DNA from 3 places in the Faecalibacillus sp. TM498 genome. Region 1 is predicted to be linked to each of the others. Evidence: predicted binding sites of a transcription regulator. Region 1 holds the regulator's gene; each other region holds the start of a gene.
The links. Region 1 encodes Rex, which represses fermentation and respiration genes when NADH is low (regulators of the CRP and FNR family bind a similar motif). Its sites were predicted from a motif close to GTGAANNNNTTCAC; they were not measured.
Positions count from the first base shown of each region.

Region 2: a site for Rex is predicted at 5,189-5,202, ahead of fucO (lactaldehyde reductase). Genes of this name have one in related genera too.
Region 3: a site for Rex is predicted at 4,938-4,951, ahead of LJD32_RS03975 (3-hydroxyacyl-CoA dehydrogenase). Genes of this name have one in related genera too.

Region 1 is NZ_JAJDKB010000019.1:9,451-19,671, forward strand. It holds gene ppdK (pyruvate, phosphate dikinase) at 1-373, opposite strand, end outside; gene LJD32_RS07465 (DEAD/DEAH box helicase) at 528-2,111, opposite strand; gene LJD32_RS07470 (D-2-hydroxyacid dehydrogenase) at 2,176-3,558, opposite strand; gene LJD32_RS07475 (metallophosphoesterase family protein) at 3,542-5,008, opposite strand; gene asnS (asparagine--tRNA ligase) at 5,061-6,443, opposite strand; gene LJD32_RS07485 (redox-sensing transcriptional repressor Rex) at 6,454-7,086, opposite strand; gene tsaD (tRNA (adenosine(37)-N6)-threonylcarbamoyltransferase complex transferase subunit TsaD) at 7,088-8,110, opposite strand; gene rimI (ribosomal protein S18-alanine N-acetyltransferase) at 8,113-8,553, opposite strand; gene tsaB (tRNA (adenosine(37)-N6)-threonylcarbamoyltransferase complex dimerization subunit type 1 TsaB) at 8,544-9,149, opposite strand; gene tsaE (tRNA (adenosine(37)-N6)-threonylcarbamoyltransferase complex ATPase subunit type 1 TsaE) at 9,127-9,597, opposite strand; gene LJD32_RS07510 (DUF402 domain-containing protein) at 9,572-10,129, opposite strand; gene LJD32_RS07515 (energy-coupled thiamine transporter ThiT) at 10,210-10,221, opposite strand, start outside.
Region 2 is NZ_JAJDKB010000034.1:15,515-25,735, reverse strand. It holds gene LJD32_RS10535 (RNA-directed DNA polymerase) at 1-647, shown strand, start outside; partial or broken gene LJD32_RS10530 (FAD-dependent oxidoreductase) at 674-2,398, shown strand; gene LJD32_RS10525 (Rpn family recombination-promoting nuclease/putative transposase) at 2,590-3,474, shown strand; gene LJD32_RS10520 (viroplasmin family protein) at 3,576-5,117, opposite strand; gene fucO (lactaldehyde reductase) at 5,279-6,424, shown strand; gene LJD32_RS10510 (sodium-dependent transporter) at 6,566-7,921, shown strand; gene LJD32_RS10505 (helix-turn-helix domain-containing protein) at 8,082-9,086, shown strand; gene pgsA (CDP-diacylglycerol--glycerol-3-phosphate 3-phosphatidyltransferase) at 9,086-9,679, shown strand; gene LJD32_RS10495 (CinA family protein) at 9,679-10,137, shown strand; gene recA (recombinase RecA) at 10,186-10,221, shown strand, end outside.
Region 3 is NZ_JAJDKB010000008.1:32,136-42,356, reverse strand. It holds gene LJD32_RS04000 (chromate transporter) at 1-492, shown strand, start outside; gene LJD32_RS03995 (chromate transporter) at 489-1,043, shown strand; gene LJD32_RS03990 (hypothetical protein) at 1,055-1,648, shown strand; gene LJD32_RS03985 (Rrf2 family transcriptional regulator) at 1,693-2,124, opposite strand; gene LJD32_RS03980 (YhgE/Pip family protein) at 2,275-4,869, shown strand; gene LJD32_RS03975 (3-hydroxyacyl-CoA dehydrogenase) at 4,985-5,929, shown strand; gene LJD32_RS03970 (RNase H family protein) at 5,992-6,639, shown strand; gene LJD32_RS03965 (hypothetical protein) at 6,721-7,659, shown strand; gene LJD32_RS03960 (glycoside hydrolase family 1 protein) at 7,782-9,266, shown strand; gene LJD32_RS03955 (hypothetical protein) at 9,748-10,032, opposite strand; gene LJD32_RS03950 (transposase) at 10,095-10,221, opposite strand, start outside.

The sequences.
Region 1 (10,221 bases):
TATTTGTAATTTTAGTAAACCCAGTAGCTACTTCATCATTTAAACCTAAGTTTAAAACAGTATCCATCATACCTGGCATTGATTCTCTTGCTCCAGAACGAACAGATACTAACAATGGATTTGTTGGATCTCCTAATTTTTTTCCAGTTTCAGCTTCTAATTCAGCTAATTTATTATCAATTTGCGCACAAATTTCAGGCGAAATTTGTTTTCCATCTTCATAATAAGCAGTACAAGCTTCTGTTGATACAGTAAATCCTTGTGGAACAGGTAAACCAATGCTTGTCATTTCAGCTAAGTTTGCACCTTTACCTCCAAGGATGACTCTCATATCTTTATTTCCTTCTTTGAATGAGTAAACATATTGTTTCATTTCAATCAATCCTCCTAATTAATCAACTAATATAATTATACACATGATAGCCCTTACATTCAAGTATAAATTGATACCGCTTTCATAAAATTTTATTAATTATGTTGATTTTATCGCCTTTAATTTTTTTTAAAAAAATAGAACAAGAAACAGCCTAACGGCTATTTGCTTGCTCTATTTCTACTTTTCGTCCATTTAATTTTTCTTTTTGACAATGTCTCATTACTTTTTTTACAGCTTTATCATTAATATTTACAAACGTAAACTTTCTTTTAATATCAATTCCTTGAATATCACTTTCTCTAATATTTGCCTTTGAGACCAAGAAATGAATAATATCTTTTTTCTTTACTTTATCCATAGATCCTACCGTTAAAAATAAACGTGTATAACCTTCACTTGCACCTTTTTTACGTTTTGATGAAGATTCAAGTTTTTCTTTTGTATAAGGAAAACCAATTTCTTGATTTAAAGATAATTCTATTAAAGCTGCCGTTACATCTTTTAACATATGATTTTCAATTTGATTTACCAAATCTTTCATTGGTTTATGTTCTCCATGTAAAATCATATCTTCTAATTTATACATTAATTCTGTTACTTTATGTTGGTGAATTTGTGTTAATGTTGGTACTTCTAATTTTTCAATATGAGATTTTGTTTTTCTTTCAATCTCTTTTAAATAGCGTTCTTCTTTTCCTACAACAATTGTATAGGCTTTTCCTTCACGATTCGCACGTCCTGTACGTCCAATACGATGTACATAAAGATCTACTTCTTGAGGTAATTCATAGTTGATAACATGACTAATATTTTCTACATCAATTCCTCTAGCGGCAACATCTGTTGCAATTAAATAATGAATTGTTCCCTCTTTGAATTTCTTTAAAGTTCTCATACGATGATCTTGATTTAAATCACCATGCATCGCTTCTACATTATAATTGGCCTTTTGCATTTGTTCCGTTACTTCATCAACGCTTCTTTTAGTACGACAGAAAATAATTCCTGATTGTACAGTTTCACTATCAATAATACGACATAATGTTTCAAAACGGTCTTTTTGTTTAACTTCAAAATAATATTGTTTAACTGTATTAGCTGTCACTGTTTTTTGTTTAACTTGAATATGCTTATAATCTGGTTTCATATAATTTTTCGCAATTTTTTTAATACCTTCTGGCATCGTTGCAGAAAACAACATCGTTGTATGTTCTGGATTTGTCTTAGAAATAATCGTTTCAATATCTTCTACAAATCCCATATTCAACATTTCATCAGCTTCATCTAAAACCACGTAAGAAACTTCATCTAGTTGAAGTACTTTACGTCTCATTAAATCCATCATTCTTCCTGGTGTTCCTACGACAATATCAACACCTTTTTTAATCGATTTAATTTGTTTTTCAATACCACTTCCACCATAAACACAAGCAAAACGTAAAGAACTGTATTTTCCAAGTTTTTTTAATTCTTCATGAATTTGCATGGTAAGTTCTCTTGTTGGTGATAAAATATACGCTTGTGGTTTCTTTTTTCTTTCTTTTAAATTTGTAAGTAAAATACTTGAAAACGCCAAAGTTTTTCCTGTTCCTGTTTGTGCTTGTCCAATGACATCATAACCTTCCAAAATAACAGGGATAATATTTTCTTGAATAGGTGTTGGTTTTTCAAAACCTAATTCATTGATTGATTTTAATAATTCTTCACTTAATCCTAATTTTTCAAATTTATTCATTCATTTTCTCCTCAAGTTTTTCGAGTATAACATAATTCATTTTAAAATGCAAAAAAAGAATGCATTAACATACATTCTTTAAATCACCCTTTAAAAAACCTTGAATATTGTCAACGACTAAATCAAACAAACGATTTCTTGCTTCTACTGTTGCCCATGCAATATGAGGTGTCATTAAAAGTTTTGAAGCATCATTAATTTGTAGTAAAGGACTTCCTTTTGCAAGTGGTTCTCTTTCAAAAACATCGAGTCCTGCCCCGGCAATTTCATTATTTTGTAAAGCTTCAACCAGTGCTTCTTCATCAACAATACCACCACGTCCTACATTAATTAAAATCGCTTCTTTTTTCATTAACTTAAATGATTCTTCACCAATTAATCCTTTAGTTTGTTCATTTAAAGGACAATGAATAGAAACAATATCACTTGTTTTTAATAATGTTTCTAAATCAACTGAGAGATAATCTTGCTTCGTATTTTTTCCACTTGTTGAATAATACTGAACTTGGCAACCAAAAGCTTCAGCAATTTTAGCAACCGTACGTCCAATATTTCCCATACCAATAATCCCCCATGTTTTTTCATGTAATTCATAAAAACGAGGTCCAATATGACTAAACATACCACTTTCACTATATTGACCACTTTGAACATAATTATGATAATAACTATTTTTATGTAAAAGTTCTAAAGCTAAAGCAAAAGTATGTTGCGCAACACTTAAAGAAGAATACCCTGCCACATTGCATACCGTAATACCACGACGATGACAATAATCTAAATCAACATTATTGACACCTGTTGCTGTAATACAAATAAGTTTTACTTTAGAAGCATATTGTAAGACTTCTTCGGTAAGTAAACATTTATTCGTAATAATGATATCTGCTTCTTTAATACGTTCAATGACTTCTTCTGGATTACTTTGTTTATAAATCGTTACTTGTCCAAATTGATTCAACTTAGAAAGATCAACATCATCTCCTAAACAAACACTATCTAAAAAGACAACGCTAGAACTCTTTTTTTTTAAAATATTTAAAATATCTTCATAAGATTTTCCTGAAAAGAATTTTCCTAAATTGATTGCTTCATTAATATCTAAAATAGAGCTTTCATGATAAATCCCTTTCATTTCATTATCTTCAAATTCAAAACTTAAATATTTATTTAAAAGACAAATCCCTAATGCTCTTGATGTCATTTCTTTATCTTTTTCAATTGTATCTAATATATTTTGAATAAAAGAAGCATCCTCTTGAACACATTTAGTAAGGGCTTCTTCTACTTCAACCCCTTCAAATAAATGATTTCTAAAACCATCATGATAAAGAAATGGTAAAACTACATCATAAACACTCATTGGAACATGCCCATACCCTTTTGTAAAGTTATATAGGATTGCAAGTCCTAAATTTTCATCTTTCATCTTATCTACTAACTTCATTTTGATCCTCCATAAATAATTTTATTTTTACACGATGTCTTTCTTGTTTTGTAAGATCATCATAGAATACAAAACAATACTTAAACGCTTGATCTTTACGATTATATTTCAATAAATTATAACTTAAATAACTGCTTTTTCTTTCTCTGGTACCTCCTCCACAAGAAGAACCTCCTGCCATAATATATGTATTTCCTTTTTTTACAACACAAGGAATATGCTTGTGTCCATGGAAAATATAACGTACATGATGTTTTTCTAACCAATACATTACATCTTGAGCATCCACAAGGGCTTTTGTCGAGTCAGCAATTTTCCCCATGAATAGTTTTTCATTCCATTTTATTTTCAAAAAATCATCTTTTCTAAGTGGCATTAAATGATGATGCATCATAGCAATCAAAGTATAATCCTCTAAATGATTAATAGATAATAACTCATCTTCAATTTCTTGTAAAAGTCTTTGCCCGACCATTCCCCTTGCTAGATTTCCTTGAGAAGTAGAATCTATTTTGATCACAATCATTTTAACATCCGGATAAACTTTAATATTTTCTCCTAGCAAATAAGCTACCACTTTTGTCTTTTGTTTTTTTAAAAGATTCAAGCCATAAACAATGACGTCATGATTTCCTAAAACAAACGTTACATCACTATGATATTTCCTTTTTAAACGATTCATAAAATGAGAGGCTGCATACATATTTTTACGATTAGGCGAATTCATTAGATCACCCGTAATCAAAAATTTAAGTTGATGATCATGAGGAAGCATATGATAAAGTTCATCTAGACTATCCTGTAATACAATAAGTCCATTGTCTGTTTTCTTTGTTCCTAAATGAAGATCACTTAGTTGTATAAAATATTGATCTTCATTTGTTTGACATTTCTTTTCAAAAATCTTATTTGTTTCTATTAGTCTAAAACATTCTTTTACTTCCTCTATGTTTTTTACAGGATAAAAAACACTTTGCTCTCCTTTAAATATAAAAACACCAGGCCAACGATCTATTTGATAAAGAGCATTTAAAAACAGATGAAAAGGTCCATATAAAGAGATATCTTCTTTCAATGCCTTTTTTATACAAAAAACGCGCATCAAATCATGATTATAACTATTATCAAAATTTTCCAAGAATTGCTGATCGATTTCCGATAATAAAATGACTTGATATTTTTCTTTTTCCTTTGCTATATATTTATGAAAATCATGTGCATAACTTGTTTTAAAAGCCGTATCATAGGTTTCAAAGTTTTTACTTCTAAAAAGTAACTCACATTCATTTTTTTGAATTTGATGTACAAATGGAAATTTTATATTTTGTTTTGTTAACCAATTTTTAAATTCTCCAAGTTGTTCGTAACTTGCATACACATCCCTAAATGACTTATTACCGTCTTTAAAAATAAAATTAAAATAGAGATTCATTAAATCATATTCATTCATGTGTGTCACCTCCCACATATTATACACAAAAAAAAGCCTAACGAATAGGCTTTTAGAATTTTAAATTTCTTGGAGTTCTTGGGAATGGTTCAACATCTCTAATATTTTGCATACCTGTTAAATACATTAAGAAACGATCGAATCCTAAACCAAATCCAGCATGTTTACATCCACCAAAACGACGTAGATCCATGTACCATTGTAATCCTTCTTTGGCCATTCCTTTTTCATCCATAATTTTTTCTAAGACATCATATCTTTCTTCACGTTGTGATCCACCAACAAGTTCACCAATTCCTGGAACAAGTAAATCACAAGCAGCTACTGTTTTACCATCATCATTTAAACGCATATAGAATGCTTTGATTTCTTTAGGGTAATCTGTTAAAAATACTGGTCCACCAACAATTTTTTCACAGATATAACGTTCGTGTTCTGAATTTAAATCCATACCCCATTCTACTTTATTTTCAAATTTAACATCTGCTTTTAATAAATAATCGATTGCTTCTGTATAAGTCATACGTTTAAAATCACTATCTCTAACTGCTTTGATACGTTTGATACATTCTTTATCAATCATGCTTTCAAAGAATTTCATTTCTTCTGGTGCATTATCTAAGACATAATCAATACAGTATTTAACCATATCTTCAATTAAATCCATATCATCTTCTAAGTCAGCAAAAGCAATTTCAGGTTCAATCATCCAGAATTCACTAGCATGTCTTGAAGTATTTGAATTTTCCGCTCTAAAGGCAGGTCCAAATGTATAAACATCACGATATGTTAAAGCAAAAGCTTCAACATGTAATTGTCCTGTAACTGTAAGATAAGCTTCTTTTCCAAAGAAATCTTTATCAAATTCTGTATTATCGATTGTTGTTGCTCTAAACATTTCTCCAGCACCTTCACCATCATTTGAAGTAATGATTGGTGTATGGACATAAACGAATCCTTGGTTTTGGAAGAATTCATGAATAGCCATTGATAAAACGGATCTTAATCTAAAGATTGCATAAAAAGTATTTGCTCTTGGTCTTAAGTGAGGAATTTCTCTCATGTATTCAAAAGAATGTCTTTTCTTTTGTAATGGGAAATCTTCATCACAAGTTCCTTCAACCACTAAATGTGTTGCTTCAATTTCAAAAGGTTGTTTTCCATCTGGTGTTAATTTTAATTTACCAGTTACTTTAACAGCACTTCCTGTAGAAATATGAGAAGCTTCTTCATAATTATCAATAATTTCATCTAAATAAACAACTTGTACATTTTTAAAATATGTTCCATCATTTAAAGCTAAAAATCCGACTTTCCCACTATTTCTATTTGTACGGATCCATCCTTGTAATTCAACATATTCAATACCATCTAATTGGTCTCTATCATTGATATATAATTCATATAATTCTCTTACTGTAATAAATTCAAACATTTTTCTCTCCCTATTCTTGATCATTTGATTTCATTTTAATTACTAATTCTTGAATAGCTACCACAACATCTACTGTTTGGACTTCAACGCCTTCTTGAACCATAAAATGACTATGCGTAAAATCTACAATTCCTTTAATGCCTAATTTCATTAAACGATCCACTGTTTCTTGAACATTTTCTGAAATCGCCAAAATAGCAATTTTACAATCACTTGGAAAAGTTTCTTCCAACTTGTCAATATGACAAATTTTCACACCAAATCTTTCCCCTTCTTTATTTTTATCCATATCATAACCACAAACAATCTTACCTACTGTATATTGCCAACGATTATATTTTAAAATGGCACTTCCTAAATTGCCAACCCCAATTAAAATAATAGGTTCATCTAATCGTAAACCTAAAACTTCACTTAAACCATCTATAAGATGTTTAACATCATAGCCTCTTCCACGTCTACCAAAATTATCCGTTTTTGATAAATATGTAAAATCACGCCTAATTGTTGTATCTTGTATTCCTGTAATTTCAAACAATTCACTCGATAAACATGTTTCTTTTCCTTCATGTTGCATTTTTCTAAGCGCTTTTAAATAAACAGGAAAACGGGACATTGTCGCTTTTGATATTTTTTTCTCCACACTAATCCCCTCCTATTGATTCTAATTCTAAATCAAGATGTGGTTTAATGCCAAGCGATAAATCACTAAACTTATTATTATCATACATAACTTTTCCTGCTAAAGCAATCATCATTGCATTATCTGTACAACATTTCATTGGTGGAAGAGACAATTGTACGTCTTCTAACATGGCAACTTGCTCTTTCATCTTTTCTCTTAAACCCCTATTAGCAGAAACCCCACCAGCTAACATAATTTCTTTAACACCATATTCTTTAGCCGCTCGAATCGTTTTATCGACCAAAACATCAACAACAACATTTTGAAAAGACGTTGCTAAATCATTTTGATTGATTTCTAAACCTTTTTGCCTATGATTATGTGCTAAATTGATTACTGCTGATTTTAAACCACTAAAACTAAAATTATAACTATCATCATCTAATGGTTTAGGTAAATGATAACTTGCCTTTCCTAAATGAGCCATTTTATCTAAAACCGGTCCTCCAGGATAAGGAAGATTTAAAACTCTTCCCACTTTATCATATGCTTCTCCAACAGCATCATCTAAAGTTTCACCAATCACTTCAAAAGAATAAGGATGTTTCATCAAAACAAGCTCTGTATGCCCACCACTGACTACAAGACATAGTGCTGGATAAACAATATCTTTTTCATAATTATTTGCATAAATATGCCCTGCAATATGGTGAACCCCAATTAATGGTTTATCATAAGCCAAAGAAAGTGTTTTAGCGACTTGTAAACCAATATGTAAAGAGCCAACAAGTCCTGGACCTTTTGTTACACAAATAGCATCAAGGTCTTCCATTTTTATATTTGCTTGTTTTAACGTTTCTTTTAAAACAACAGATACACATTCAACATGCTTACGGCTGGCAATTTCAGGGACAACACCACCATACATTGCATGTATGTCGATTTGACTTGCCACGACACTACTTAAAAATTCTCTTTGATCTTTTAAGACAGCCATCGCCATTTCATCACAACTTGATTCAATTGCTAGTAATAATGACATCTCTATCCCTCCAATTCCTTGATCATTAAATACGCATCTTCACCATTGCTATAGTATCTTTTTCTAACAGCAACATTTTTAAACCCAAATTTTTGATATAAAGCAATTGCTTTGACATTTGAAACACGTACTTCTAAATTAACATTTTGATAATGTAATTCTTCACTTTTTTCAAGAGCGTATTCCATCAGTTGGCTTGCATACCCTTGTCCTTGAAAATGTCGATCCGTCGCAATTGTTGTAATTTGACATTGATCACCTAAAAACCATAATCCTATGTATCCAATAATTTGATTTTCTTTTTCAAGAATATAATAACCCGCCATAGGGTTTTCTTTTAATTCATGTATAAAATCTACTTCATTCCATGGTGATAAAAAAAGATCTTTTTCTAATTCTACAATTCTTTTTAAATCATCAACTTTCATTTCTCTTATTGACATATTTTTTTAGCCTCAACTTCCTTAATATATCTTGGAACAAGACCATCAACATTTTCTATTTCTTTTTCTAAAGTAGAAAGTGTATAAATATGATTGGCAAGATCCACTTCTTTTTCAGGTATTCCTACTAAATGTGTATCACCAACAATTTCATAATCAGTATATTGTTTTTGATAATTTTCAAATTCATCAATATTTATTAAACAATCATCAACAATAACCTTTCCTTCATTGTAAATTCCTAGAAATAATTTATGGCTTCTTGCATCTAAAATAGAAATAGCCTTTTTCATTCCTGCCATTGCCTTTAAAGAAGAAACAGTTTTTACCTTAATATTCATCGTTGCATTTAATGTTTTCGCAATCGTTAAAGCAACACGTACACCGGTATAAGAACCCGGTCCAATAGTAATGACCATTTCATCAAAATCGCTCATTTTTAAATGATTTTCTTGTAATAATTTTTGTAAATAAACGATTGCATACTCAGATTGCTTTCGATTTCCTTCTTCTTGTAAAGAAGCTAAACATTTTTGATTTTCATATAAAGCTACTACTAAATACTTATTAGCACTATCCATGACAATTGTTTTCATATTCAATCTCCTTTACAAGTTCTTCGTATTTTTTACCAATTGGTTTTAAAATAAATTCTCTATGATCATCATCGATTCTTTTTATCGTCATTGCTAAACGTTCTTGAGGTAAAATATCTTCTAAAAATTCTGGCCATTCAACCACACAAATATCATCACTATCAAAAATTTCTTCAAAGCCTAAATCTTCACTTTGTCCTTCTAAGCGATAAGCATCAAAATGAGATAATTGATAATTTCCTTGATATTGTTTTAAAATTGTAAAAGTTGGTGAATTAATAATTCTTTTAATTCCTAAACCCTTTCCTATTCCTTTAGTAAAGGTTGTTTTGCCTGCACCCAAATCACCATTAAGTGTCAATAACATATGCGGTTTTAGTAATTTTCCTAAATATTCACCAAAAGCTAATGTTTCATCTCTATTATTTATAGTAATCACTTTTTCCATAATAACCCTCTTTTAAATCTTGATAAAAACCATACCATTTCTTAGTAAAATTCTGATCAAATGGTCCTCCCTTTTTTACCGCTAAATCAATCAAAACATCTAGTTGTTTCTTTAAAATTTTGTCTAATTCATCACTATAGCCCATTTCGCGAGCATGTTGACGATATTCTTCTTGATCTAAAATACGATAGTTTCCATCTGGAAATACTTTTAAATCTAAATCATAATCAATATATTTTAAAGCCTCTCCATCATATAAAGTTGGTGAAGCAATATTACTATAATAATACACTCCTGTTTTTCTAATCATACAAATTACATTGTACCATTTATGTTTGGGCATATACCAAATAGCAGGTTCACGTGTATGCCACATTCTGCCATCTGATTCTGTCACCAATGTCCGATTATTAATAACAATGTAATGATCATCCGTTTCTTGTAAAACAAGTCCCTTTGACCAACATCTATGTATTTTACCATTATGTTTATATCCATGTATTAAGATTTTCTTTCCTACAATATCTTCCACAACAAACGACTCCTTATTAACATTTACATTATACACAAATTCATCTTTCTTTCAAAGAAAAAAAAGACTCGAAACGAGTCTTATAAATGAAC
Region 2 (10,221 bases), on a different contig from region 1:
TTTCCGATTTATTTTTGGAAAGATCTAGTAATATATTTGAAGCTTCAAATGATAGCTTTTTTGAAAAAGAACGATTCATGAAAATTGAAAATATGGACTATATTATTAACTATTTATTACAGTTGATATTTTATTCACCCGTTATTGCTGTTAATTGCTATAAACTAATAGCGATTATTATAGAATATTATAAGGTAGAAGATATGGATTATGTAAAACTTGTGAATTGTCTTTGCAAAAAAACACATTTAATTAATAATAGATATAATGACACAATAGTTCAAATTTGGCATTACTATATTTTAAATCAGTACAATAATGTTATAGATAAGAAAAAAATGTTTGAAGAATTGAAAATCACAAATGATAAACAAGATGCTGATATCAATCCACTTGTATTAATGACGTTTATTAATGTGGAACATGGAAGTAATAGGGACATTATTAATTATGTAAAAATCAGATATGAAAACCATGTTGGAAAAGTTGGTAAAAAACTTGGAGCAGGTATAATGTTTTCAAAATGGTGGCTGATTTTATTATTGGTACATATAAATGATAAATATAATTATCATTCATTTTATGAATCAAACGCTTTTAATAAAATATGGAAAATGTTATCAAACAATAATATTCTTGAAGACTGATTTATATTACATAAAGTAGATTTCTTTTGCCATATTCTATATGTGTATCACCAGAAGGAAGAGGATTACCAACTCAATTATCATTATTTGATGAAAAACAAGTAGCTGGTCATAAAAGATTAGTAGATGCTATTCATAGTAAAGGTTCTTTAGTGGCTGCACAATTATATCATGCTGGTAGACAAGCAAGTGAAGCCATTACTGGATTAGATCCATTAGCCCCTTCAGCAATTCCTTGTGGAATTTTACAAAATCATCCAAAAGAAATTACTCATGAACAAATGGATCGTATTAAAGAACAATTTAGACAAGCTGCAAGATGGTCTATTGAAGCAGGATATGATATTGTAGAAGTTCATTTTGCTCATGGATATTTATTACATTCATTTATGTCAACTCATACAAATCATCGAACAGATGAATATGGTGGAAGTTTTGAAAACAGAATCAAATATCCAATGGATGTTTTAAAAACTGTTATTGATGAAGTTAATGGAGAAGTGCCTGTACAAATTCGTATAAGTGTTGATGAATATGTAGATGATGGAATGAAATTTGAAGAGGTAAAAACAGTTTGTCATGTAGCTAAAGAAATGGGTGTAGCTTCTATTTCTTTATCAGCAGGATGTTATGATGCTGTTGAATATGCAATTCAACCAATGTTTATTCCTCAAGGATTTATTATACCTTTTGCTAAAGAATTAAAAGCAGAAATTGATATTCCTGTTATTGTTGCAGCAAGATTAAATGATGCACATTTAATTGAAAATGTTGTTGAAAATGATGAAGCAGATATTGTTGCTATTGGTAGAGGTTTAATTGCTGATCCATTATTAGTAGATAAAATTAAAGCACATGATTATGGTAATATTCGTTATTGTATTGCATGTAACCAAGGATGTATTGATCGTGTACTTGGAGGAATGCCTGCACATTGTATGGTCAATCCTGTAGCTGGTGAAGAGTTAACTTGTAAGTTAAAAGGAAAATCTGATAAAAAAGTAGTAATTATTGGTGCTGGTCCTGCCGGAATGGAAGCGGCAATTACAGCTGCTCAAAGAGGTATGAAAGTTACTGTTTATGAAAAAGGTGAATTAGGTGGAAAATTTAAAGCACTATCTACACCACCTGAAAAAGATACATTTACGATGTTTGATCGTTATTTAGTATCTCAAATGAAAAAATATAATATTGAAGTTATCAATAAAAAAGTAAAAGCTGATGATGAATTTGATGCTGATACAATTATTCTAGCAACTGGTTCAAAACAAATTGTTCCACCAATTCAAGGAATTGAACAAGAATTTGTTTTACAAGCAGAAGATGTACTAGAAAATTAAAAAGAATTAAAAGGAAATGTTGTCGTTATTGGTGGCGGCTTAGTAGGAACTGAAACTTGTAAGTATTTAGGAAATCAGGGAGCTCATGTTACATTAGTAGAAATGAAAGATAATATTGCTGATGGTATTGGAGCTACATTTATTGGACATATGTTTGCAAAACTTGCTGAGTATCAAGTAGATGTAAAAACAAGTGAAACAGTAAAAGAAATTAAAAATCACGAAGTTGTTTTATCAAATACAACTGTTCCATGTGATTATGTTGTTATTGCAGCTGGATATAAATCAAGAAATGAACTTGCTGAAGAATTATCTAAAAAATATGATGTAAAAGTTGTAGGAGATGCTTCATCACCTAGAAGAATTCTAGATGCAACAGCAGAAGCATATCGTGTAATTAACGAATTATAATATTTCCTATGAGGTTCAAATGAACCTCATATTTTTTTGGACTAAACGTCCATTGAAAGATAAAATAAGTATAAGAAATGAGACATTTGTGAGACAAACTTGGGACAAATATTGAGTTCATACATGTTATAATCTACTTGTAATAAATCTAGATGACGTTACTTCAACTTAATAGAAAGTAGGTAATTTGTATGGAACCTCTAAATAAGTTAACTTCTGATGGTGCTTGTCGAACAGTATTCAGTAATGATGTCAGTTTTGCATCTTTTTATAATGCAGCTATATTTGAAGGGAAACAAATCATTCATCTTGAAAGACTAGTACGTTTTGAATTTGATATTTCTTTTATTATCAATGATTCAAAAAGAGCAGAAGATAAAAAAAGAAAAAGGGATATTGTCGTTAAAAGTGATATTAATGGAATTTATTGTTTACTGGGGATAGAGCATCAAAGTAGTATTGATGAAACGATGGTTATTCGTTGTGGAATCTATGAAATGTTGGAATTTTTAAAACAGGCAGAAAATAAAGAGTATAAAAGATTAGTTCCTCAAATAATAGTAGTACTTTATATAGGAACAAAGAAATGGAATGGTCCATTAAAACTCAGTGATTATTTTGAAATACCCGAAGAATTAAAGAAATACTTTAATGATTGGAAAATCATTCTTGTAGATGTTAAAGAAATGGATACAAGTAAGATCAGTGATGAACAAACTCGTTACTTTATAGAAACTATACAATCAATATATAAAGGAAGCTATGAAGAATTAAATGGATTAAAAAACATTTCAAAAGAATACTTTTTGTATGCAGCAACTATTACAGGGAGTATAGATCAAGTTGAAAATGTTCTAGAAGGAGATGAGATTGATATGTGTGAAGGAATGGAAAGAATGGCAGAAGGATTTAGAAGAGAAGGAGAAGCACGAGGAGTGATTAAAGGTAGAACTGAAGGTAAATTAGAAGAAAAACAAAATATGTTAAAAGAACAATTAGGTATTAAATTAGAAAGTCTTTCAAGTAATTTAGAAAAACAACTTTCAATACATCAATTGAAAAACTTAATGTATTAACGCATCATATTTTTAATGTTACCAATGAAGATGATGTTTTAAAGTTAATTAACTGAATAATGCATTATATGAAAAGGATAAACATATCTTAAATACGATGTTTATCCTTTTCTATCTATTTTATGTATTTCATCTATTAAATCTTGAATTTCTTTTGGATAAGTTTCTAGTACTTTTTTACCGAGTTCATAAATAAGATTATCTTTGTTTTTAGATGAACCAATATGATAAAAATCTTTGACTTCTTGACTACAAATTAAATTCTCTTGTCTTAATTGATTGATTAAACAAAGACCTTCAATAGATTTAACACGACTTAAAGCTACGTATAGTTGGCCGTTATCAAATGAATAGGGGATTAAATTGACTTGATCATAAGTTTGTCCTTGACTTTTATGCATTGTAATAGCATAAGCAAGCTTTAAAGGTATTTGATAAAAAGCACCTACTTTTTCTTTAGATAGTTGATGATCTTCAATATCCCCATCTTTCTTTTTAGACAAAACATAATTTTCTATAGCCCATTCATGATATCCAAAAGTAACTAATGTTTTATTTGTATCAAGCATAACTGTTACACAATCATCTTCTAATTTATATACTTTTCCAAATGAACCATTTTGATATAAATCTTGTTCAGTATCATTAATTAGTACCATAACTCTAGCTCCTATTTTTAGATGAAGTTCATCTAAAGTAGGTTTATCAAAATTTTTAACATCTCCTACTATTCTAGAATGATAGACTTTAGCTTTATTGGGTAACTTAGAGAGTTTATCTTGATTGATTTGTTCTGCTTTTTTATTAGTAGCAGTTAAAATAATTCCATTTTCAAAAAGTTCTTTTTGACTATGAGTATTAAAATAACTTACACAAGAATAGTCACCTATTCTTGCTTTATTAAGTTCATGAACAAATTCAGGATCCTTTTGTCTAATAACTTCTTTTAATTCAACTGTTTGAAAATCTAAATCTTTCCAATTTGTAGATTCAAAAGCGTAGCCTTTATGATAATGTTCATATATTTTTTCTAAAACTTCACGATCATTATCAGTAGTAACTGGAGGAAGTTGAAAGAAATCACCAACGACAACTATTTGTTTACGAGATAAAGATTTTTCTTCTGCCTTAGTAATTGTTCTTACAACAAAATCAAAAAGATCAACACGACACATACTGATTTCATCTATAATGATAATATCGCTTTCTTGTACAACTTGAGGTACTTTTTGGATATGTTTAATAACTTGTGGCTCAGGGGATACTTGAAAACATCTATGAATAGTTACACCTTGGATATTAATAGCAGCAATACCTGTAGGAGCACAGACAATTACTTTTTTATTTTGTTTTTCCATTTCACTGATAAATAATTTTAAAACAAATGATTTACCTGTTCCTGCACCACCGGTTAAAAAGATATTTTTACCTGATATTAATTGGTTATAGGCATTATATTGATCTTTACTAAGTGATGGTTTAGCTGTTTTTTGAGTATTTTCATTTAAATAGTTCCAAGCTTCTTCTTTAGAAGTAAAACTTTTAAATTGCGCATTTTTAAACTGATTTACTTCATTTTGACATTCTTCCCAAGTATTATAAATACCAGGATGTCTTCCTTTTTTTACAGCATAATATTTCATGATATCACTCCTTGTTTCTATTATGACATATTTATAGCTTTTTGTAATGGGATAAAAATGATATAAAACTTGTGAAATGTTACACATAGCCTTATGTGTAACTTGTTTTTATTTTCACATGATACTAAAATATGTGTAGTTAGAAAAGAGGAGATTTAATTATGGCAAACAGATTTGTATTAAATGAAACAAGTTATCATGGAAAAGGAGCAATTGAATCAATTCCTGAAGAAGCAAAAGCAAGAGGATTCAAAAAAGCTTTAGTATGTTCAGATCCAGACTTAGTAAAATTTGGAGTAACAGCAAAAGTTACTGATTTATTAGATAAAGCAGGATTAGCTTATGAACTATATTCTAATATCAAACCGAATCCAACAATTGAAAATGTTCAACAAGGTGTTAAAGCATTACATGATGCTGGAGCAGATTATATGATTGCTATTGGTGGTGGTTCATCAATGGATACAGCAAAAGCAGTAGGTATTATTGATAAAAACCCTGAATTTGCTGATGTAAGAAGCCTAGAAGGTGTTGCACCAACTAAAAATCCTTGTACTCCAATCTTTGCAGTTCCTACAACAGCTGGTACTGCTGCTGAAGTAACAATCAACTATGTAATCACAGATGTTGAAAAAGATCGTAAAATGGTATGTGTAGACGTACATGATATTCCAGTTGTAGCATTCGTTGACCCAGATATGATGTCATCAATGCCTAAAGGATTAACTGCTGCTACAGGTATGGATGCCTTAACTCATGCTATCGAAGGTTATATTACTAAAGGTGCTTGGGAAATGTCAGATATGTTCCATATCAAAGCTATCGAAATTATTTCTAAATCATTAAGAGGTGCAGTAGAAAATACTCCTGAAGGTAGAGAAGGTATGGCTTTAGGTCAATATGTTGCAGGTATGGGATTCTCTAACGTAGGTTTAGGATTAGTTCACTCAATGGCTCATCCACTTGGAGCTTTATATGATACACCTCATGGTGTTGCTAATGCTATCATCTTACCAACAGTTATGGAATATAATGCACCATATACTGGTGAAAAATATAAAGACATTGCAGAAGCAATGGGTGTAGATACTACTGGTATGTCTCAAGAAGAATATCGTAAAGCAGCTGTAGATGCAGTTAAACAATTATCTAAAGATGTTGGTATTCCAGCTGACTTAAAAGAAATCGTTAAAGAAGAAGATTTACAATTCTTAAGTGAATCTGCTTTAGCTGATGCTTGCTGTCCAGGTAACCCAAGAAATACAAGTGTAGAAGAAATCAAAGAATTATATAAATCATTATTATAATAATAAAACAGTCCTCAATGAGGGCTGTTTTTTTGTTTTAAAATGTAAAAAAAGAAAATTTTGTTATTAATTTCACAATAAAGTTGACTTTTTATGAGGTTTCAATATAATTCTTTTTACATGTTAAAAAGGGGAAATTCGATGGAAAAAAATAAAAAATCAAGTTTTTCAGGCCGTTTAGGATATGTTATGGCGGTTGCTGGTTCGGCTGTTGGATTAGGAAACATTTGGCGTTTTCCATATCTTGCGGCTAAATATGGTGGAGGTACTTTTTTATTTACTTACGTTATTTTAGCGTTAACAGTTGGTTTTGCTTTACTTGTAAGTGAAACAGCATTAGGAAGAAAGACCGGAAACAATCCAATCAAAGCATATAAAATCTTAGGAGCAAAAAAATTAAAGATTGGTGGTTGGTTGAATTCAATTATTCCAATGTTGATAGTTCCTTATTACTGTGTTGTTGGTGGTTGGGTATGTAAATACTTATTTGAATATTTAAGAGGATCAAGTCAAATCTTGACACAAGATACCTATTTTTCAAATTTTATTGCTAATCCAATTAGTCCAGCTTTTTGGTTAGTTGTTTTTGCAGTATTAACTTTTATTGTGGTTATTAAAGGTGTAGAAAAAGGAATTGAAAAAGTAAGTAAAATCTTAATGCCTATTTTAGTAGTGATAGCTATTTTTATTTCAATTTATGGTTTAATGACACCAGGGGCTATTGAAGGTTTAAAATATTATATCATTCCTGATTTTTCTAAATTCAGTATTATGACGGTCATTGCTGCGATGGGGCAAATGTTCTATTCTTTATCGATTGGAATGGGAATTTTATTTACTTATGGTTCTTATATGAAAAAAGATGTTGATATGGAAAAAGCAATTTCTCAAGTAGAAATTATGGATACATTGATTGCTTTTTTAGCGGGGTTAATGATTATTCCTGCAGTCTTTGCATTTTCAGGAAAAGATAGTTTAAATGCTGGAGCGTCTTTAATGTTTATTACAATGCCAAAAGTATTTAATTCACTTCAATTAGGTGGATTTATTGGTGGTGTATTCTTTTTACTTGTCTTATTTGCTGCTTTAACATCGGCTATTTCTTTAATGGAATGTTCAGTCGCAACTTTAATGGAACAATTCCATATTTCTAGAAAAAAAGCAGCTTTAGCAATGATTATTGAAATGTTGGCTTTAGGAATTCCTATTTCACTTGGCTATGGTGTTTTAGGATGGATTCAACCATTAGGAATGACTTTATTAGATTTCTTTGATTTTGTCACAAATTCATGTATGATGCCAATTTCAGCGTTATGTACAGCTTTATTAATTATTTTTGTAACAAAATTAAAAACAATTTCAGATGAAATTAAAATATCATCTGCTTTTAAAAGAGAAAAAGTCTATAATTTTGTGATGAAATATATTTGTATTCCAACATTATTAATTATTTTATTAAGTTATATTTTATCAACATTTGGAATTATTACGTTATAAAAAAGCTTTTTTAAGCTTTTTTTCTTTTTGGACATAAAAAAGACATTTTTTATGTGTATAATATATTAGAAATAAAATGAGCTTTTGTATTTGTCAAATAAAACATTTGTGCTATAATTTATTTGTTTAATTATGCCTAAGTGTAAAGGAGGATGTCTTTATGGACAAAATAAGTGAAAAGATAAAAGCAGCCCGCATTGCCAAAGGCGTTACAATAGAGGAAGTCGCAGAAGCAACATTGTTATCTGTTAATATCATTAAAGATATAGAAGACGGTGCTTTTGAACGATTTGTTGGAGACGAGCTATATGTAAAAATGTATCTTAAAAAAATAGCAAGATACTTAGAAATAGATGAGACGATTGCTGATGATTATTATGCAATTACGAGAGAAATTAAAAAGGCTGATTTAAAAGATTTAGAAAATAAAAAAGAAGATATAGGATCTGTTACTTTTGTAGATAAAGTAAAAAATATTCAACCAACTAAAAAACAACCGACAAGAAAGGGAGTTTATGAAGATCACTATATCTTAAGATATGTTAAATATGCAATTGTCATTATTATTGTCATTGCTATTATTATTGTACTTGGATATTCATTTGTCTTTATGAAATCAAATGATTCATCATTTAAAAATAGTAATACATCTAAAACAGAAACAAGTGAAACTTTAAAGAAGAAAACAACAGAAACAGATAAAAAGAAAACAACAAAATCTGATACAACGAAAAAAGATGAACAAACATCTACTGAAATAACTTTTACTAAAAATGCTGATGGTGATTATAGTTTTAAATTACCTGATGGATATGATCAAGAAACTTTTAAATTAAAGGTAGACTTTACATTTGCGACAACTGTTGATCTACATGTTAATGGTGATCCTAACAGTTATCAAACTGATACATTTAAAAAAGGTGTTTATAGTAGTAATCTTGCTAATATTTCAGCATCAGATGCTTTAAAAGATGATTCTGCATGTGAAAGTGTTGAATTAGAATTTAATGTGAATGATTTCCAATATTTGGAATTTTCATATAGTTGGAACTTAGGACATCGTTATTATATTAATGATCAAAAAATTCCATTAGAAGAAAATGATCATTATGGAACAAGCTCTAATGGTAGAGTAAGAACATTTAAATTAACGATGGTCAAATAATGAATTTACCTAATAAATTAACGATTACAAGAATAATCCTTGTTCCAATTCTTATTCTTATTTATATGTTTCCTTATGCAACGTTTGGAATCAATGTACCTATGTATCATATTTTGAATGCTGATATTTCACTTGTTAATATTGTTATCTTTATTATTTTTGCAGTTGCTTCGTTAACTGATTATTTTGATGGACAAATTGCAAGAAAATCTAAATTAATTACGACTTTTGGTAAGTTTGCTGATCCGATTGCAGATAAACTATTAATTAATACGATTTTTCTTTTACTAGCAAGTGATGGAACAATTTCTATCATTATTCCTATTATTATGATTTCTAGGGATACGATCGTAGATGCCATTCGTTTGGTGGCTGCTAATAAACAAGTTGTTATTGCAGCAAAATATTTAGGAAAATTAAAAACTGTGACACAAATGATCAGTGTGATATTCTTATTATTAAATGATTTTCCTTTTTCAATCATTCATTTACCAATTGGTCAAATAAGTGTATGGATTGCTTGCGTGATTTCAATAGTAAGTGGTATTGATTATTTTATGGATAGTAAAGATATGTTAACGGAGTCAATGTAATGAATGAACTTTCTGAATTATTAATAAAAAATAATATTTCTATTGGAACTGTAGAAAGTTTTACAGTAGGAAATTTTGCGACAATGCTAGGAAATATTCCTGGCATTTCTAAGGTTTATAAGGGTTCTTTAGTCACTTATCAAAGTGAAACGAAAGAAAGGCTTTTAGGAATTGAACATCCATTGATTGAAAAGTACGGTGTTGTTTCTAAAGAAATTGCTACTTTAATGTGTGTTAATGGTAAAAGTATTTTAGATGTTGATCTATGTGTTTCTTTTACAGGAAATGCTGGACCGGATGCAATGGAAGGAAAACCGGTAGGAGAAGTCTATATTGGTATTGCTTATGAAGATGTTGTTGTTTATAAATTGAATTTAGAAGGTAGTCGAAAAGAGATTGCTTTAAAGGCAATAGATTTTGCTCAAAAGAAAGTAATTGAAAAAATTTTAAAAAAATAAAAGAAAAAATGAAAAATAAAGCATATATAGGAATAGGAGGTATTATTTATGGCTGGAAAAAAAGAAGTAGAAACAAAAGATGCT
Region 3 (10,221 bases), on a different contig from region 1:
GGTGGAGGTTATGTGATTGTTTCTTTATTAAAAGAAAGATTTGTGGATCAACTTCATTATATTGATGAAAAAGAAATGTTGGATTTAGTAGCGATTGCACAAAGTGCTCCAGGAGCAATAGCTGTTAATGGAGCGATTGTTTTAGGATATAAAATGGCAGGAATTTTAGGGATTATTGTTTGTGTGATAGGGACAATTATTCCTCCTATTGTGATTATTAGTGTGATAGCTTATTTTTATAAAATATTTATTACGAATAAAATCATAAGTGCGATGTTACTTGGAATGCGTGCAGGAATTGGAGCAATTATTGTAAGTGTTGTTTATGATATGGCTTTAAGTGTCATGGATGAACATCAAGGTAGAAATATCTTAATTATGATTGTCTCATTTGTTTTGAATTATTTCTTTAATATTAATATTATGTACATTATTTTAGGATGTATTTTACTTGCTATTATTGATTTAGTGATGAGGAGGAAAAAAGCATGATCTATTTACAATTATTTTGGGCATTTTTCCAAATAGGACTCTTTAGCTTTGGGGGTGGTTATGCCGCTTTACCACTTATTAGTCAACAAGTAATCTCCACCTATCATTGGATCAGTCAGAATACATTTACGGATCTTATTACGATTTCCCAAATGACACCAGGACCCATTGCGGTCAATTCTTCAACATTTGTTGGACAATATGTAGCTCATTTACCCGGTGCTCTTATTGCCACTTTTGGTTGTATTTTACCTTCATGTATCATTGTTTCATTACTTGCTTATTTTTATGTAAAATATAAAGATATGAAAGTAATGAAAACAATTTTAGCTTATTTAAGACCAGCAGTTGTTTCAATGATTGCGATTAGTGGAATCAGTATTTTGATTTCTTCATTTTTTAAAGATTCATTAATTGGTATTTCTTATATAAGATACCATGCAATTATTGTTTTTATCATCTGTTTGCTTTTACTTAGAAAATATAAGTTAAATCCAATTCTAGTTATGGTTCTTGCAGGAATCAGTGAAGTAGTTATTCAAATAATTTAGGAGGAAAGAGAATGTATATTTATTATCCAAGTTGTAACTTTGCTACAATGCATCTTCAAACAGCAAAAAAAGTAAGAGATTATTTTGAAAAACAAATGCCGATTGCAAGATGTTGTAAAATTGATAAAAGAGAATTTGAAAAAGGCGATATTGGTTTATATGTATGTCAAGCTTGTAGAAAGCAAATAGAGAATCAAGTAAAGACTATGTCTGTTTGGGAATATTTTGATCAATTAGATAATTTTGATTTTCCTGATTATCATGGACAAAAAATGTATTTACAGGATTGTTTTCGTGATAGAAATCATCCTGAAGTACATCAAGCTGTTAGAAATCTTTTAAAGAAAATGAATATCGAAGTTATTGAAATGAAAAATAATAAAGACAATTCTATTTTTTGTGGAACACTCCATTATGAATCAAAAGCGTTAGATGATACACATTTATCACATTATCCTAAAGATGTACAAGAAAAATACATGCAAGAATATGTTCAACAATTTGATAATAAGAAAATTATTTGTGTTTGTAATCGATGTTTAAAAGGAATTCTTTTAGGAAAAGGAAATGGTGTTCATTTATTAGAATTGTTATTTAATAAATAGATTAAATTAAAAACAGGCTTATTAGGGAATTCCCAAGCCTGTTTTTAGATTGAATTTTGATGAACATAATTTGTAATTTCACCAAGATTGATTTCTTTGAGTTTTTGTTTATATTGATTTTCAGCAGCATCTAAATGATTGATAATGATATCTTCTGTATGTTGAATATTTAATGCTGGGTCAAAGACTTTATCAACTAAATGTGTAGTTTCAATAAATTTTTCTTTTCCTTCAATTGCTTCAAAAATATCTAAAAAAGAAATATCATTCATTTTTTTGTTTAAAATAAAACCACCTAGCTTACTTGCCTTAGAGGTAATAAGACCAGCTACTACAAGTTGTCTAGTTACTTTTTTTAAATATGAATCAGAAACATCTAACATTTTACTTAATTCATGACTTTTAAGTGGTCCTTCACTTGTACCAATAAGCAATAAAATACAAATTGCTTGTTCAAAACTTTTTCTAATTCTCATTGTAATCCCTTCCCTTTTTTTATTATAACTAATTTTTTATATTTTGTATGTAAGAATATTGACATTTATATTGAAAAAATTATAATACTCTATAGACATTATATATCTATGGATGTAAAATGTCTATAGAGGATAGAAAGAAGGATATTTATGATTAAGCAAGAGTGGAAAAACATTTTAAAAAATCATTGGATTCAAATCGTTTTAGTTGCTCTTATTCTTATTCCTAGTATTTACACAGTTGTCTTCCTTGGATCTATGTGGGATCCATATGGAAACAGTGGAGATCTTCCTGTCGCTGTCGTGAATAAAGATAAGGCAGTTGAATACAACGATAAGAAATTAGACGTTGGTGATCAATTAGTCAAAAAATTAAAAGATAACGATTCATTAGATTTCCATTTTGTAAATTCAAAAGAAGCAAATAAGGGACTAAAAAATGGTGACTATTATATGGTCATTACGATTCCAAGCAATTTCTCCAAAAATGCAACAACTTTGTTGGATAAAAATCCTAAAAAGATGGTTTTAAATTATACAACAAACCCAGGTACAAACTATGTTGCATCAAAAATGGATGATTCAGCAATCGCAAAAATTAAAGCTGAAGTTTCAGCTTCAGTAACAAAAACATATGCTGAAACAATCTTTACTTCAATTGGAACAATGTCAGATGGATTTGCTGAAGCCAGCGATGGTACTCAACAATTATCTGATGGTATGACTCAATTAGAAGATGGTAACAAAACTATTAGTGATAACTTAAAAGTATTAGCAAGTAGTTCTTTAACATTTAAAGATGGTACAAATACTTTAACTAAAGGTTTAAAAGATTACACAAATGGTGTTGTTACAGTAAATAATGGTATTTACCAATTAAAAACAGGTGTTGGTGCTTTAGGTAGTGCTACTCCTACATTAGCTAGTGGTGTAAGTGATTTAAATACTGGCGCTCAAGCATTAAATAAAGGTGTTAGTGATTATACAGCAGGTGTAAGTCAAGCATTAGCTGGTGCAAATCAATTGGTTGAAAATAACACAGAATTAAATGCAGGTGTTAAAGCATTAGGTGAAGGTGCTGAAAAATTAGTTGCAGGAAATCAACAAGTAGTTGATGGTGTAAAAAAATTACAAGAAAATCTTGAAACTTCCAAAAAAACTATGGCAGCAAGTCAAGATTCATTGACTCAATTATCTGATGGAAAAACATCATTAGATAATTATGCTACATTAATTAAAACATTAAATGCAAGTGGTGATGCTCAAAAACAAGGAATTTCTAGTAAATTATTAACTAGTGGAATGTCAAGAGCAGAAATCGATGCTTATGGTTTAACAAATTATTTCCCTGTAGATAAATATAAAGACGGTGTAGCTTCATATATGGATTCGGTTGCTACTTATACAACAGGTGCATCTACAGCAATTAATACATTATCTAGTTCAACTAAATCAAGTTTAAATGATTTAGATGTAGCTCTTAATGGTGGAACTTTAACAGATGGGACAAAAGTTCCTACAGGATTAGTAAGTGGAACTCAAACAGTTCAAGCTGGATTAAATGAAGTGAATGCAAAAGTTAATGGTGGTAAATATGTAACTGTTGACAATGATGGAAATATTAAACAAGTAACTGTTGATTCTAAAGATGCTTTAGTTGCAGGTGTTCAAGCTTATACAGCTGGTGTGGATAGTTTACAAAAAGGTTTAACACAAATCGCTGATAACAATACAGCTTTAACAAGTGGTGCTACTGCTTTAGCTGATGGTACTTCAAAATTAAACAGTAATGTTCCTGAATTAACTAAAGGAATTACAGCTTTAACAAGTGGTGTTGATCAATTGGCTACAGGTACTTCAACATTAGTAAGCAATAATGCTACATTAATGAATGGTGCTAATCAATTATCTGATGGTGCTGGTCAAATTAGTGATGGTGCTAGTAAGTTGGCTGCTGGTTCTGATACTTTAGGTGATGGAATTAAGAGTGCAGCTGATGGTGTAACTACTTTAAATGATGCATTAAAATCTGGTGCAGAAGAAAGTAAGATTGATTCAACAGATAAAACTACTGATATGGTAGCTACTCCTGTTGAAACAAGTCATAAAGAAATTTCTAAAGTTGAAAATAACGGTCATGCAATGGCTCCTTATATGATGTCAGTTGGTTTATATGTAACATGCTTAGCATTTGCTTTAATGTATCCAATTAGACATGGTATTAAAAAAGCTGAAAATGCATGGAAATATTGGGCAAGTAAAGCAACTGTTATGTATACAGTTTCTACATTAGCAGCTATCGTAATGGTTACTGCTTTAAGATTAATTAATGGATTTGAACCTGTTAATTTAGGTTTAACATACTTACTTGCAATTCTCGTATCGGCGGCATTTATGTCACTTGTCATGTTATTAAGTTTAACAACTGGATTTATTGGTGACTTCTTATTACTTGTATTCATGATTGTTAACTTAGGTGGTTCTGCTGGTACATATCCATTAGATACAGGTCCAGCTATCTACAAAGCTATTCATAAATTTGTACCATATACTTATAGTGTAGATGGATTTAGAAAAACAATTAGTATGACAGCTCCTTCAATTTCAGTTGAAATTGCAGTGTTTGCAGGAATCTTAATAGTATGTTCATTATTAACAGTTGTTTACTTCAAATATAAAAACAAAGAAGATAAACATGCAATTCCTCAAATGTTTGAAGAAGTAAATTCAACAAAAGCTGAATAGTATAAAGGAATCCTAGAAATAGGGTTCTTTTTTATATGTAGTTCAAACTAAAAGCGAAAATATTTTTTGTGAATATTTTAACAAAATGGTAAAATAAAGGTAGGAGGATGAATCTATGGAAATTAAAAATGTTGTTGTTATTGGTGGAGGCGTTTTAGGAAGTCAAATTGCTTATCAAGCAGCTTATTGTGGTTTTGATGTAACGATTTGGCTTAGAAGTGAAGGAAGTATAGGAAGATGTCAGCCTAAATTAGATCATTTAAAAGAGGTTTATCATGATACGATTACTTTAATGGATAGCGATAAAGGAAAGACACCTCAAAATTGGGCCATGGGTATTAGTGATTATGAAGATTTTGATAAAGAACAATGTTTAGAAAAAGCTAATAAGGCCTATGAAAATATTAAATTAGAATTAGATTTACAAAAAGCAGTCAGTGATGCCGATTTAATTATTGAATCAATGGCTGAAAATGTAGAACAAAAAATAGATATTTATAAAAAAATGGCAGATTTATTACCTGAAAAGACAGTTATCGTTACGAATTCATCTACATTATTACCATCGAAGTTCGCTAAATATACAAAACGTCCAGAAAAATATTTATCATTACATTTTGCAAATAGTATTTGGAAAAATAATATGACAGAAGTCATGGCACAAAAACAAACGGATCAAAAATATTTTAATTTGATTATGGATTTTGCTAAAGAAATAAGAATGATACCATTACCTGTTCGTAAAGAAAAATCAGGATATTTATTAAATTCAATGCTTGTTCCTTTATTATTTTCAGGTATGGATCTTTATGTTAATGGGGTTAGCGATCCTGAAAGTATAGATAAAGCTTGGACTTTAGGTACAGGTGCTCCTAAAGGACCTTTCCAAATTTTAGATACGGTAGGACTTACGACAGCTTATAATATTGTTTCAATGTATTTAAAAGTTCCTTCATTTTTAGCTCCTTATAATTTTAAAGGAATGGCTAAGATGTTAAAAAAATATATTGATGAAGGAAAACTTGGAATGGCTTCAGGTGAAGGTTTTTATAAATATTAGAAGAATTGTTTGTATTCTTCTTTTTATTTATTATAACTATAAAGAGGGATGGAGATGGAAAAATGGCCAAAAAGGTACTGTATGTCGCAATTGATAAACTAACAAAAGAGGTTTATAAATTTAAACAATGGAGCGAATGTCAAAAACTTGTAAGCGAAGGAAAATATGTTTATAAGGGGTTTTCGCAAGAAGAGTTAAAAGATGTAGAGAACTATATTGCATCTTTTAAACAAACAATGGATGAATCACAACTTAATTTAAATGAAAAAGATGTACCATATGCTTATGTAGATGGAAGTTGTTTAACAAATGGAGATACATGTTATGCTTATAGCTTTGGTGTAATAATTGTTGAAAATAATCAAGAAATTTATACAAACTGTCAAAAATTTGATGATGAATTTGTAGAATATAATCAGGTTATGGGAGAATTAAAAGCAGCGTTAGATGCAGTTTCTTATTGCATTCAACAAGGATACAAGAAAATGTATGTAATTCATGATTATGAAGGTGTTGCTTTCTATGCAACAGGAGCGTGGGTTAATGAAGATGAAAGACTTGAAAATCTTTATGTAAAACAAATGAAAGAATATGAAAAACAAATTGAAATTACTTTTGTGAAAGTAAAATCACATGTCGCAAATAAAACGAAAATCAATCGATATAATGATCGAGCAGATGAACTTGCTAACTTAGCGCTCGGTAGATAATTGGAAAGAAATTTCCAATTTTTTTACAAAAAAGAAGAAAAAAACAAAAAAAGAGCGAATAAATAAGTAGGAGGACTACTTATGGAAACGGTAATACAAAATACAATAACCAACCATAAAATCATGTTAGATCAACATTGTAAAGCAATCGTAGGGAATCAGGAGATGCTAGCAAGAATGATTCATGAATTTGTAAAAGAGGCAAGACATTTAAGTGTTAAAGAAATTATGAAAAGCATCAAGGATGAACAGCGTTTTAGGTGGCTCAATAATGAAAATATGATACCAAACTATGGAACAGTAAAGTTTGATATGTTATGTTGTGTTGATCTTCCTCAATTAAATGGAACCAATAAACGAATCTATTTAAATGTTGAAATACAAAATAATATTCATCCAGGTTATTCACTTGTAACAAGAGGAAGAGCATCTGTACTAAGGATATTAACAATACAATGGGGAAGGGAATATGATGATAAAAACTATGATGGAATGAAGAAAGTCTATTCATTGTGGATCATGCCACAAGCAACAAAAAGAAAAGATGGAGATGTAGATGTTTACAAAGTAAAAAAAGAAAGGAAGAATGGAGAAGAAGGAAACAAAGAAAATTATGACGAGGAAGAACTTGTTATGATATATTTGAACCAGAAACATGATACTACAAAAAAGTATCCAAAACATGATGAAGTACTCATGCCATTAGTAGTCTTTTTAAATAATAGAATAGACTATCAAGGGAAGAAAGATAAAGGATATGGATTTAAGGAAATAGAAAGGGAGGTCAAAGAAATGTGTGATTATGCAAACTATCTTGAAAGAAAAGCAAGAAATGAAGGAATCAGTCAAGGAATTAGTCAAGTAATCAACCAAGGCAAAAAAATAGAACGTAAAGAAAAGAATATAGAACATGTAAGAAATGTGATGAATGAGTTAAATTGTTCATATCAAAGAGCAACAAACATTTTAAAATTATCAGAGAATGAAAAAAAGAGTATTGAAAAGCATTTTCAATCTTAATGATTAAAAGATATGTTTAAAGAGTAATTAAAAAGATTGCTCTTTTTTTCATATTATGAAACGAATAAATCTCTTGTTTTGTAAGTGTTATAATACCTCCTAGATAAACGGAGGTAGAGAAAATGAGTTTTCCAAAAGATTTTTTATGGGGTGGCGCTATTGCTGCTAATCAATATGAAGGTGCTTGGTTGGAAGATGGGAAACAACCGAACGTTACAGATGTACTTGTAGGTATTATGTCTAAAGATCCTGGTATTCAATGGAATGAAGATAAGAAAAAATATGAAATGAAATTAAATCCTGATAAAGTTTATTTATCACATGATGCCGTAGATGGGTATCATCGTTACCGTGAAGATTTAAAATTAATGAAAGGTATGGGATTCAATAGTTTTAGAACTTCTATTGCTTGGGGAAGAATTTTCCCTAATGGGGATGAACTTGAACCAAATGAAGCAGGTCTTGCTTATTATGATGATATGTTTGCATGCATGAATGAATTAGGAATGGAACCTGTCATTACTTTATCACATTATGAAACCCCATTACATTTAATTACTGAATATGGTGGATGGTCTAATCCTCAATTAATTGATTTTTGGTTACGTTATGTAAAAACTGTTTTTACACGTTATAAAGGAAAAGTTAAGTTCTGGCTTACATTTAATGAAGTCAATGCGTTATTTAGAATGCCGCTTGTTGCTGGTGGGGTTCTTACAATCAAAGATCCTAAAGATCCTAGTGATCCAATTGGTTCAACAACAAAACAAGACCAATGGGATGCTTATCATAATATCTTAGTCGCAAATGCGAAAACAGTTCAATTAGGACATGAAATTAGTGAAGATTACCAAATTGGCTGTATGATGACAGCTTCATCAGTAGCTACTTATCCATATAACTGTGATCCTTTAAATGTTGTTGGAACTTTAGATGCTCAACGTATGAATATTTTCTTTATGGCAGATCCGTTCTGCTTAGGTATTGTACCAACTTATTTAAAGAAAGTATGGAAAGAAGATCAAGTAAATGTAGAATTTAGTGATGAAGAATTAAAATTGATTAAAGAAAATACAGTTGATTTCTTATCATTTAGTTATTATCGTTCAACAACATTTGATCGTGATGTGAACTTAAAAGTAGATACAGGTGGACTTATATGCCGTGATAATCCATATCTTAAAGATAAAGCACCTCAACCTTGGGGATGGGCTGTTGATCCGGTAGGATTACGTTATACTTTAAATGTTTTATATGATCGTTATCATTTACCATTATTAATTGTAGAAAATGGTGTTGGTTTAGATGAAAATATTGATGAAAAAGGTGAAATTCATGATGATTTCAGAGTTCATTATATTGAAGAACATTTAAAGAATGTTAATGATGCTATTGAAGATGGTGTTGATTGTCGAGGATATTTATATTGGGGTCCAATCGATGTTGTATCAGCTGGTACTGGTGAAATGAAAAAACGTTATGGTTTTGTTTATGTAGATCGTTTTAATGATGGACATGGTACGCTAGAAAGAAAATTAAAAGATTCTTATTATCGTTATAAAGAAATAATTGAATCTAATGGAGAAGTTTTATTAGAGGATGAATAAGGTGTGATTTTAAAAATCACATCTTTTTTTGACATTTTTTTTAGTGTAATCATATCTGATGATAAAGGGGTAAGCAAGATGGATATCTATGTAGAATTAACTTATTGTATGAATGGTATCTTATTTATCATGACTTATGAAATGATTTCATTATTGCTTAATATTCGTTGGTCTTTTATGAAAATTCTTTTCTTGAGTTTTTTAAGTAATATATCAGTTATTCTCATTTATATAGACTATTTGCCATATATAAGTTTTTTATACTGGTTTGTCCTTTTTTTATTTTTTTTCTTAATTAACCATCTGACACATGTGCATAGTATGGTTCGGATAAATTGAGTACAGTAATAATTGCTTTTTTAGGACATGGATGTGATTTCAAAACATATTTCTTTATTTTTGTTCATGAAGTTCTTTCCAGTATATCTATGGTTGAAACGCCATTCTTGTTCATTCAAAAACAAAGGTAAGTCACGTTTAGTTACTCCATGATATATACCTGTAATATTATTTTTATATCACCAATTAATACACTAAGCCAATACAATCTATGATTTTCTTCATCATAGAGTATTTTTTCTGATTTTAATGTTATTTTATCAGTTAATCCTAAAAAAGTTGTTTTTCCATCAGTGTTTAGTATTCTTTCTTTTGAAAGTATTGCTTTTTTTGAGATGAATCTAACAATATTATTTGTACTATCTACAGCTACTGACATTAATTTTAAAAAATTTGGATATTTATTTTCTTTATCTGTTGATAACATTACTAAAAAGGGTTGCTGTTCAGTAGCAACTCCTTGTTTGTGTTTTTCTTTACTTTTTGAGCCTATATAAGCAACGTCTGCTTCATAAAAAAGCTATCCAGAATTTTTTCACTGTTACTTTGGGACATAAGAATCCTACATTTTCTACAAAGTAATAGCGCTGTTTTATAATTTATTTCTAATTCATTA